3 regions of the Rhizobium sp. A22-96 genome follow, and region 1 is predicted to be linked to each of the others. Evidence: riboswitches for the same ligand, from Rfam matches in the RefSeq annotation. Region 1 holds a riboswitch; each other region holds the start of a gene.
What was found. Region 1 has a riboswitch for thiamine pyrophosphate ahead of thiC (phosphomethylpyrimidine synthase ThiC). Riboswitches for the same ligand answer to the same signal wherever they lie in the genome.

Region 2: it holds a riboswitch for thiamine pyrophosphate, as region 1 does, so the genes downstream of both, thiM (hydroxyethylthiazole kinase) here and thiC (phosphomethylpyrimidine synthase ThiC) in region 1, are expected to answer to the same signal.
Region 3: it holds a riboswitch for thiamine pyrophosphate, as region 1 does, so the genes downstream of both, thiB (thiamine ABC transporter substrate binding subunit) here and thiC (phosphomethylpyrimidine synthase ThiC) in region 1, are expected to answer to the same signal.

Annotation. Positions count from the first base shown of each region.
Region 1 covers NZ_JBNWDQ010000001.1:826,045-829,318, forward strand. The annotation lists gene ACQZ6F_RS03735 (hypothetical protein) at 336-1,079, shown strand; TPP riboswitch at 1,233-1,364, shown strand; gene thiC (phosphomethylpyrimidine synthase ThiC) at 1,457-3,274, shown strand, end outside.
Region 2 covers NZ_JBNWDQ010000001.1:331,835-335,108, forward strand. The annotation lists gene yghU (glutathione-dependent disulfide-bond oxidoreductase) at 1-567, opposite strand, end outside; gene ACQZ6F_RS01465 (DUF1127 domain-containing protein) at 1,065-1,211, opposite strand; TPP riboswitch at 1,446-1,542, shown strand; gene thiM (hydroxyethylthiazole kinase) at 1,589-2,392, shown strand; gene thiE (thiamine phosphate synthase) at 2,389-3,024, shown strand; gene thiD (bifunctional hydroxymethylpyrimidine kinase/phosphomethylpyrimidine kinase) at 3,021-3,274, shown strand, end outside.
Region 3 covers NZ_JBNWDQ010000004.1:262,157-265,430, forward strand. The annotation lists gene thiP (thiamine/thiamine pyrophosphate ABC transporter permease ThiP) at 1-622, opposite strand, end outside; gene thiB (thiamine ABC transporter substrate binding subunit) at 633-1,661, opposite strand; TPP riboswitch at 1,711-1,827, opposite strand; gene ACQZ6F_RS19565 (MDR family MFS transporter) at 1,898-3,274, opposite strand, start outside.

The sequences.
Region 1 (3,274 bases):
CAAGCGTTAGTCTTGATCTCTGTTGCCTAAATGCAACTGCCCTCAATAGGGCACAGGAGTTTCGCCCGCTGACGGCAGAAACGCGTCGATTCATGCCTTTAAGGAGCGAGATAGCGGCTCCGGCTGATGGCCTTGCCGTCAAAACCGGGTCTGCGCCTTCAAATTCCATGGGCCACTGACAGCCATTGGCATTGGAGCCGACGCCGGCCGACAATCTCTCTCCAGCAACATCCAGCAAACTTTCAGAAACAAAATTCAACAATTCGGTACACACAGAAATAGTGAATCTCCCTAGATTCTGGCGAATCGCACTTCCGGAAAGGAACCAACTGCGAATGACCGAGAATCGGCTGATCTTCATTGCGACTCCCTGTTTCGGCGGTCTCGTCACCAAGGATTATATGCAATCCATCTTCTCGCTCATGCAGCGAGGCGCTCAGGCAGGCATTCAGCTGACACTCGCCCTGCTCGGCAATGACGCGCTGATCACCCGCAGCCGCAACACGCTGGTGTCATCCTTCCTCAACGATACTGCGGCGACTCATCTGCTCTTCGTCGATGCGGACATCAGTTTCGAGCCCGATCAGGTCATGCGCCTGCTGGATGCCGACAAGGACGTCGTTGCCGCCATGTATCCGATCAAGGATTACGATTGGGAGACCGCCGCCCGCATCAATTCGCAGGATGGCTCGTCGCTTGCTGCAGCCGCTCTTCACTATGTCGGCACGCCCCTGGTGGGACAAAATGCGGAACGCGACGGCGATTTCGTCAGCGCCGTCTATGCCGGCACCGGCATGCTTCTCATCAAACGCGCGGTCCTGGAGCAGATGAGCGAATCCTACCCAGGGTTGCGCTACAATGCCATCCATGCCTATCCGAGCACCAAGGCTTCGCCGGGTACGCAATATGCGCTGTTCGAATGCATGATCGAGGAAGAAACCGGCCTTTATCTCAGCGAGGATTTCGCCTTCTGCCGCCGCTGGCGCGCCTTGGGTGGCAAGATCTGGCTCGATACGGCCAGCAAGCTGAACCATACCGGCCCTCATCGCTTCGTCGGCAATACCGCACCCCGCTACTGATCCGGCGCGAGATTACAACCACTCTCGGCTTTGTGCCTGCCGTGTAGCTGAAAAGCCGCTGCGCGCACTCTTGAGTTGTGGGTGGCGAAAGAGGTCGTAAGAACGACAATGGCTGCGGGGTTGACAGCAGCCGAAGAGAGAGCATAGCCTTTCGACATTCACCAGGGGGGTCCCGGCAAGGGGCTGAGATACTGCTGGACAATACGACTCTGTCGATTGTGGCGCAGTGACCCGTTGAACCTGATCCAGTTCATACTGGCGTAGGGACGGTGCAAGCGCTCGATGGCTTCGGATTCACGCGTGGAATCCATGCCGGCGTCTTTTCATCATTCCGGCTGATTGACTGGGTCTCCAACAACCACTTGGAGCCTCAAACCATGACCATTGCCGCAAAAAACCTCACCCCCACCGTTACCACCGGGCCGCTGCCGGCATCGCGGAAAATCTACATTCCGGGGGAGATCCACACCGATATCCGCGTCCCGATGCGCGAGATCAGCGTTCATCCAACCGCGGGCGAGCCGCCTGTCGTCGTCTATGATTCCTCCGGCCCCTATACGATCGAAGGCGCAGATATCCTTATCGAGCAAGGCCTCGCGCAGCTGCGGCGCGACTGGGTGCTCGCCCGCGGCGATGTCGAAGCCTATGAGGGTCGCCACATCCGCCCCGAAGACAATGGCTTCGTCAGCGCCGATCGGCTGACGCCGGAATTTCCCGCCAAACGCCAGCCATTGCGTGCCACGGGTGGCAAGGCCGTCACGCAGCTGGCCTATGCACGGGCCGGCATTATCACGCCGGAGATGGAATTCATCGCTATTCGCGAAAATCTCGGCCGCAAGGCAAAGGCCGAAGCCCTGATTCGCGACGGTGAGAGCTTCGGTGCCCATATTCCAGACCATGTGACGCCGGAATTCGTCCGCCAGGAAGTCGCTGCCGGTCGGTCGATCATCCCTGCCAACATCAACCACCCCGAGGCCGAACCGATGATCATCGGTCGGAACTTTCTGGTGAAGATCAACGCCAATATCGGCAATTCCGCCGTCACGTCGTCGATGGCGGAAGAGGTCGAGAAGATGGTCTGGGCCGCCCGCTGGGGCGCCGATACCGTCATGGACCTCTCAACCGGCCGCAACATCCACAACATCCGCGAATGGATCATCCGCAATTCGCCGCTGCCGATCGGCACCGTGCCGCTCTATCAGGCGCTGGAAAAGGTCAGCGGCATTGCCGAAGACCTGACCTGGGAGGTCTATCGCGACACGTTGATCGAACAGGCCGAACAGGGCGTCGATTATTTCACCATCCATGCCGGCGTGCGGCTGCATTACATCCCGCTAACGGTCAATCGTGTCACCGGCATCGTCTCGCGCGGCGGCTCGATCATGGCCAAGTGGTGTCTCCATCACCACCGCGAGAGCTTCCTTTACGAGCATTTCGAGGAGATCTGCGACATCTGCCGCGCCTACGACGTCTCCTTCTCGCTTGGCGACGGCCTTCGTCCCGGCTCGATCGCTGATGCCAACGACGCCGCGCAATTCGCCGAGCTGGAAACCCTCGGCGAATTGACCAAGATCGCCTGGGCCAAAGATTGCCAGGTGATGATCGAAGGCCCCGGCCATGTGCCGATGCACAAGATCAAGGAAAACATGGACAAGCAGCTGAAGGTCTGCGGCGAGGCACCCTTCTATACGCTCGGGCCGCTGACGACCGATATCGCGCCGGGTTACGATCACATCACCTCCGGCATAGGCGCTGCGATGATCGGCTGGTTCGGCACGGCGATGCTCTGCTATGTCACGCCGAAGGAACATCTCGGCCTGCCCGATCGCAATGACGTCAAGACCGGCGTTATCACCTACAAGATCGCCGCCCATGCCGCCGATCTTGCCAAGGGACATCCGGCCGCCCAGCTCCGTGACGATGCCCTGTCGCGGGCGCGATTCGAATTCCGCTGGGAAGATCAGTTCAACCTCTCGCTCGATCCCGATACGGCCCGTAGCTTCCATGACGAAACCTTGCCGAAGGAAGCGCACAAGGTCGCGCATTTCTGCTCGATGTGCGGTCCGAAATTCTGCTCGATGCGGATTTCGCACGACATTCGCGCCGAGGCCCAGAAGGAGGGCTTGGACGCGATGGCGGCAAAATATCGCGAGGGCGGGGATCTCTATATGCCCATCGAAAACCTTGCTCATCCG
Region 2 (3,274 bases), 490 kb from region 1:
GTCGAGTTCGCGCTTCACTTCCATGGCAAAACGATCGATCGCATATTCTATCTTCGTCGGTGCATAGGCGAAGAAATGGCCGAAGCCACCGCCGAGATAGGGTGCGCTGCCCATCTGCCAGAACAGCCAGGACAGGCATTCGGCGCGCGCCGGCTGCTCGGTCGGCAGGAAGGCGCCGAACTTTTCGGCGAGATAGGTCAGGATCGATCCCGATTCGAACACACGGATCGGCTTGGGGCCGCTGCGATCCAGCAAGGCCGGGATCTTGGAGTTGGGATTGACGTCGACAAAGCCGCTGCCGAACTGGTCGCCATCGCCGATCTTGATCAGCCAGGCGTCATACTCCGCGCCGCTATGGCCAAGCGCCAGCAGTTCTTCAAGCATGATGGTGACCTTCACACCATTTGGCGTGCCCAGCGAATAAAGCTGCAGGGGATGGCGTCCCACAGGCAGTTCCTTTTCATGGGTAGGCCCGGCGATCGGCCGGTTGATATTGGCGAACTGGCCGCCATTCGCCTTGTTCCAGGTCCAGACTTTAGGGGGCGTGTATTCGGCAGAACCGGTCATGGGCATCCTCTCATTTTCAGTGAATCAGATTGGGCGTGATCATCGATGTAGCGCGCTACGTCAGTCGCACATAGTAGCGGCAATTCATTTTTGCGAGAGGAGCGCGAGCCGCTTTTGGGATGGTGCCGGATAAAACGAAAAAAGCCTGCCGCGGGAGGAGGTGCGGCAGGCTTTCGGCAATAATGAACAGCGCGCGGGAGGAGGAGTGGCGCTGTTCGCGCAGACGACCCTTGGGAGGAGGAGTAGGGCGTCTGCAGAGCGAAGGGATGCGGGAGGAGGTGCATCGCTTCGATGAGTAGAAGATACCAGTCTTTTGCTCAGTTCATAGGCATTTCTTTGCAGGGCAGTTATGCGCTATGCGAAAAGCTTAAGGCTGGGGTCGTGCATTTTTTCGGCAGACGGCGCAGCGCGCGGCTGCCTTGCGGACAAAACAAAAGCGCCTGCTCGGGAGGAAGCAGGCGCCAGGAAATACGGCTCTAAATTCAGTCGTCGGACTATTAGCCGGCAATGGCTGCGCGGGCGACATTGCGGATTTCGCCGCGATCGATACCGAGGTCATGCAGTTCGCGCGTGGACATGCGACCCAGTTCGGCAACCGTCTGACGATACTTGCGCCAGTTATTGAAAGAGCGTGCTACGTTCATGATGATCCCCTTTCCTTGGGTATTCGAAGCTGAGCTGCCGTGCTTGGCGCTTCGTTCGCTTCGATGACAAACATATAGTGCAAACCCCTGCCCTTTTGCAGCGCCAAGGTGGCACTGCACCCATGCAACTGATGCATGGATTGCCGGAGGGTTTGGGCGTGCGATCGAGACGCCGCCTGCCCTGGTTTGCGATTTGCTGATGACAGGGCCGCCTTTGTCTGCGAAAACAAGCGGATTGAGAGACAGGGGCGTCCGCTGTTCAGCGGGCTGAGAAGCACCCTTTGAACCTGAACCAGATCATGCTGGCGGAGGGAGTCGCTCGGGGCTTTGCAGTTTCCTATGCCGCCCCTCGCGTCTCGCCCGCCTGAAAGGGCGATATGCAAGACCATACCAATCCCGCCACTCTGCTCGGCGCCATGCGGGCGAACCCGCCGCTGGTGCAATGCATCACCAATTTCGTGGCAATGAACATCGCCGCCAATGTGATGCTCGCGGCCGGCGCGTCGCCTGCCATGGTTCACGCAGAGGAAGAGGCGGCCGAATTTGCCGCAATTTCCGGTGCGCTGACCATCAACATCGGTACCTTGTCGGCGGGATGGCTCGCCGGCATGCTTTCAGCCGCGCAATCGGCGGGAAAGGTCGGCAAGCCATGGGTCCTCGATCCGGTCGCGCACTACGCAACCTCGTTCCGGCGCAAGGCGGTTGCGCAATTACTGGAGCTGCAGCCGACGATCATCCGTGGCAATGCCTCGGAAATCATCGCGCTTGCCGGTGGCGCCAGCCGCGGCCAAGGCGTCGATAGCCGCGATCCCGTTGAACTGGCCGAGGATGCGGCAAGACAACTCGCTCAAACGCACGGCTGCGTGGTTGCCGTAACCGGCGTCACCGATTTCGTCACTGACGGGCAGAAGGCGCGGCGCGTAGAAGGCGGATCGCCACTCATGCCGCAGGTCACCGCACTCGGCTGCTCGCTGACCTGCCTTGTCGGGGCTTTCGCGGCGGCCACGCCCGACAATCCTTTCGACGCAACGGTGGCGGCGCTTGCCGTCTTTGCGGTTGCCGGAGAGCAGGCAGGAGCGGCGGCCGATGGCGCCGGCTCCTTCTCCTGGCGCTTCCTCGATGCGCTGACCGCCCTTGATGTGGAAACGCTTTCTGCCAAAGCCAGGATTTTGACGGCATGAAGAACTTCGATCTCTCACTCTATCTGGTTCTCGACCCCGTACTCTGCGCCGATATCGGCATGGTCGAAACTGCGCGTGCCGCAGTCGCTGGCGGCGCGACCATCGTGCAATTACGCGACAAGCATGCTTCGACCGCAGCCATGATCGAGACCGGCCTTGCCCTCAAGCAAGCGCTGGCCGGCAGCAATGCTCTTCTTATTGTCAACGACGATGTCGAGGCTGCCATCGCCATTGGTGCCGATGGCCTGCATATCGGCCAGGAAGATCTGGATGCCAGCGAGGCCCGCCGCCGGGTCGGGCCGGAGATGATTCTCGGCCTCTCGGTGGAGACGGAAGCTCTCGCCTCGGCCATCGATGCTGATGTCGTCGACTATGTCGGTGTCGGCCCCGTCTTTGCGACACCGACCAAACCCGACCACAAGCACCCAATCGGCTTTGACGGCCTTGCCCGCATCATCCAGCTTTGCCCGGTTCCCACGGTCGCCATCGGCGGGCTGAAAGCTGAGCACGTTGCTGCTGCCCTTGCGGCCGGTGCAGACGGACTAGCCGTCGTCTCGGCGATCTGCGGCAAACCCGACCCCGAGGCCGCAACAGTCCTTATTGCTCAAGCCATCAAGGAAGCGCGCAGATGATCCGCAACGTCCTCTCCATCGCCGGCTCCGACCCCTCCGGCGGAGCGGGTATTCAGGCCGATCTGAAGGCCTTCTCGGCGCGCGGCGTCTACGGCATGGCCGTTCTCACAGCATTGACGGCCCAGAACACGCAGGGCGTTACCGGCGTCCATCCCGTGCCGCCGCAATTCGTTGCTGATCAGATCGCCGCGATCTTCGCCGACATACGCGTCGATGCCGTCAAGATCGGCATGATCGCCAATGCGGCGAT
Region 3 (3,274 bases), on a different contig from region 1:
TGGCGCAGAGCATGAAGATCAGGCCGGCGATGCCGGGGATGAGACCGCGCAGGACCGGCCATTCGATGAAGCGGAAGATCGATGCCGGCCGCATGCCGAGCCCACCGCCCACGAGCCAGTATTCCGCCGGAACGCGCTCCAGCCCGGCCAGCATCAGCCGGCAGGCGAGCGGCATATTGAAGAAGACATGCGCCAGCAGGATGCCGGCAAGGCCGTAAATGCTGACAGGCTGCGACAGGCCGAGGGCTGACAGCGTCTGATTGAGCAATCCTTGGCGTCCCCATATGCCGAGCAGGCCGAGTGCACCGATCAGGACGGGCAGGCCCATAGGCACGGCCATCAGCCGGATCAGCCACAGCCGGCCCGGAAAGCGCGGTTGGCGCGCCAGGGCGCGGGCGACGGGGATGGCAAGGAGAATGGAGAGCAACGTCGATAAGGCCGCTTGCAGCAGGGTGAAGCGAAGCACCCGCAGCAGATAGGGATCGGTAAGCGTGGTGTCGCCGCCGGACTCGATACCGGCGGCAAGAAGGATGACGACGGCGATCGCGACGAAAAGGGCGATGCCGGCGAGGCTGAATGCCCCGCCGGAAATGGCGCGTTTTCTTTCGGATGCGGTCAGCATGGGTGAGAGATCAGTTGGTGCTGGTGGCGGTCAACCACTCGTCGATCCAGGCCTTGCGGTTCTTCTCGACGACGTCCGGGCTCATCAGGAAGGTCTTCGTCGGCACCACCAGCTTGCCGAAGGCGTCCGGCAGCGGCGTGGAGGTGGCGGCGGCCGGCATCATCCAGTTGCTGGTGGGGATGATGTCCTGGAAGCCTGTGGAGACCATGAACTTCAGGAAGTCGCGGGCGAGGTCCTTGTTCGGAGACGCCTTGACGAGGCCGGCGACTTCGATCTGGATGTAATGTCCCTCGGAGAAGGCGGCCGCCTGATAGCGTTCCGTCTTGTCCTCGATCATGTGATAGGCCGGCGAGGTCGTGTAGGACAGCACCATCGGCGCTTCGCCTTTGGTGAAGAGGTCATAGGCTTCCGACCAGCCGGGCGTGACGGTTAGGATACGGCCCTTGAGCTTGGTCCATGCGTCGGCTGATTTATCACCGTAGATCGATTTGACCCAGAGCAGCAGGCCGAGGCCCGGCGTCGAGGTGCGCGGATCTTCGATGACGATCTTCTGCGAGGGGTCGCCCTCGACGAGATCCTTCATGCTCTTCGGCGGGTTCTTGACGGTCTGGGTGTCGTAGATGACGGCGAAATGGCCGTAATCATAGGGCACGAAGACATCATCCTTGAAATCGCCGGGAACCTTGAGGGCCGATGTATCGACGCCGCTGGTGTCGAAAAGGCCAGTATCCTTGGCTTCGTCGACCAGGTTGGTGTCGAGGCCAAGAACCACATCGGCCTTGGTGCCGGCGCCTTCGAGCTTCAGGCGGGAGAGCAGCGCCACGCCATCGGTGACGCTGACGTAATTGACGGTGCAGCCGCATGTCTTTTCGAAAGCGGCCTTGACCTTGGGGCCCGGACCCCAATCGGCGGTGAAGCTTTCATAGGTGTAGATGGTCAGCGTCTTGTCGGCCGCTGCGGCGGGCTGCGTGGAAAGAAATGTTGCGCCGGCGGCAAGGGCCAGGCCGGTGAGCAGTGACAATAGTGAACGGTCGAGCATCAGAGCGCCTCCTTTTGGTTTCGTCGTCAAGGGGAAAAGGGCGCTATGATTTCGTCACGCGTCTAATCCCTCCGCCGGTGTTAGCCGGATCAGGTTCCGCGGGTTGGCTGGTGAAAGCCTCTCAGCCAGATGTCCGAAAGGACATAAGGCACCCCGTTAGAGCGTCGGCAGATTTAGCCTTGTGACGAAGGGATGACAAGGGGAATGATTCCCCTGTCGATTGCAGGCTGCGCGATCTATTCGGCAGCTTCGGCGCTAACCGTGCTTTCGAATTTCTTTGTCGTGCCGGGCAGTTGCACGTTTTTCAATGTCAGCGATGTCAGAAGACCGAGCAGGCAAATGCCGGCGGCCGTCATGAACAGCGGGCTGAAGGCGCCTGCATAGGCATTGGCGACGGCCTCGCGCGTGGCTTCCGGCAAGGCGGCCATCATCTTCGGCGTCAGTTCCTCGATGTCGGAAACACCTGCGATCGAGACACCGACACTACCGAGCTTGGCCGCGATGATGGCGCCGTAGATGGAGATGGCGATCGAGGCGCCGCCCATGCGCGACAGCGTGACGGCGCCGGTGGCGGCGCCGATGTCGCGGGCACCCGCAGCGTTCTGTACCCCGATGACGGGCACCTGCTGCGCAAGGCCGATGCCGATGCCGTGCAGCAGCATCAGGCCGCCGATGAGGGCGATGGGGGTGCCGGCATGGACGAAGGCCAGCGAAGCGAATGCAATGGTGCTGCAGGCGGCGCTGGCAACCGCGAAGGGCTTGTAGCGACCCCTTGCCGCGATCAACCGGCCGGCGGAAAGCGAGCCGCAGACGAGGCCGCCGGTCAGGAGGATGAACAGCAGGCCGGCCATCGAAGGCGACAGGCCCGTTGTCGTCTGCAGGAACAGTGCGAAATAGTTGACCATGCCGATGGCAACCGCACCGCTGGTGATCGAGATGATCAGAAGCAGACCGAATGTCGGATTGCGGAAGAGAGTCATCGGAACGATGGGCTCAGGCGCGCGGCGTTCGATGAAGACCCAGGTAATCGCGCAGATAACACCGAAGGCGATGATTCCGAGACATTGCGGCGACAGCAGCGATCCGAAGAGTTCGGTGCCGTCTGCGGCCAGCACGATGCTTGTGGTCGTCAGCGCAAGGACCAGCGCGCCGGCATAATCGATCTTTGGCCGGCGGCTCGGCTTGCGATAGGGCAGCATGGTGGCGAGACCAGCCAGCACGACGAAGCCGATCGGGACGTTGACGAGAAAGATCGAGCGCCAGCCGAACAGATCGCTCATCGTGCCGCCGAGAACGGGGCCGATGGCACCCGACGCCATCAGCACGAGGCTTGAATAGCTCTGATAGCGGGCGCGTTCGCGCGGTTCGAACAGGTCGGCATTGACGGCGAAGATCGACACCATGATGCCGCCGCCGCCGAAGCCCTGCAACACACGGGCGGCGATCAACGTGTTCATCGACACGGCAAGGCCACAGACGGCGGAGCCCACGGTGAAGATCGCAATCGCCGTCATCATCACATATTTGCGGCCGAAGAGGTCGCCGAGCTTGCCATAGACAGGCATGACGGCCGAAAGCGAGAGAAGATAGGCCGAGCCGATCCAGCCGAAGCG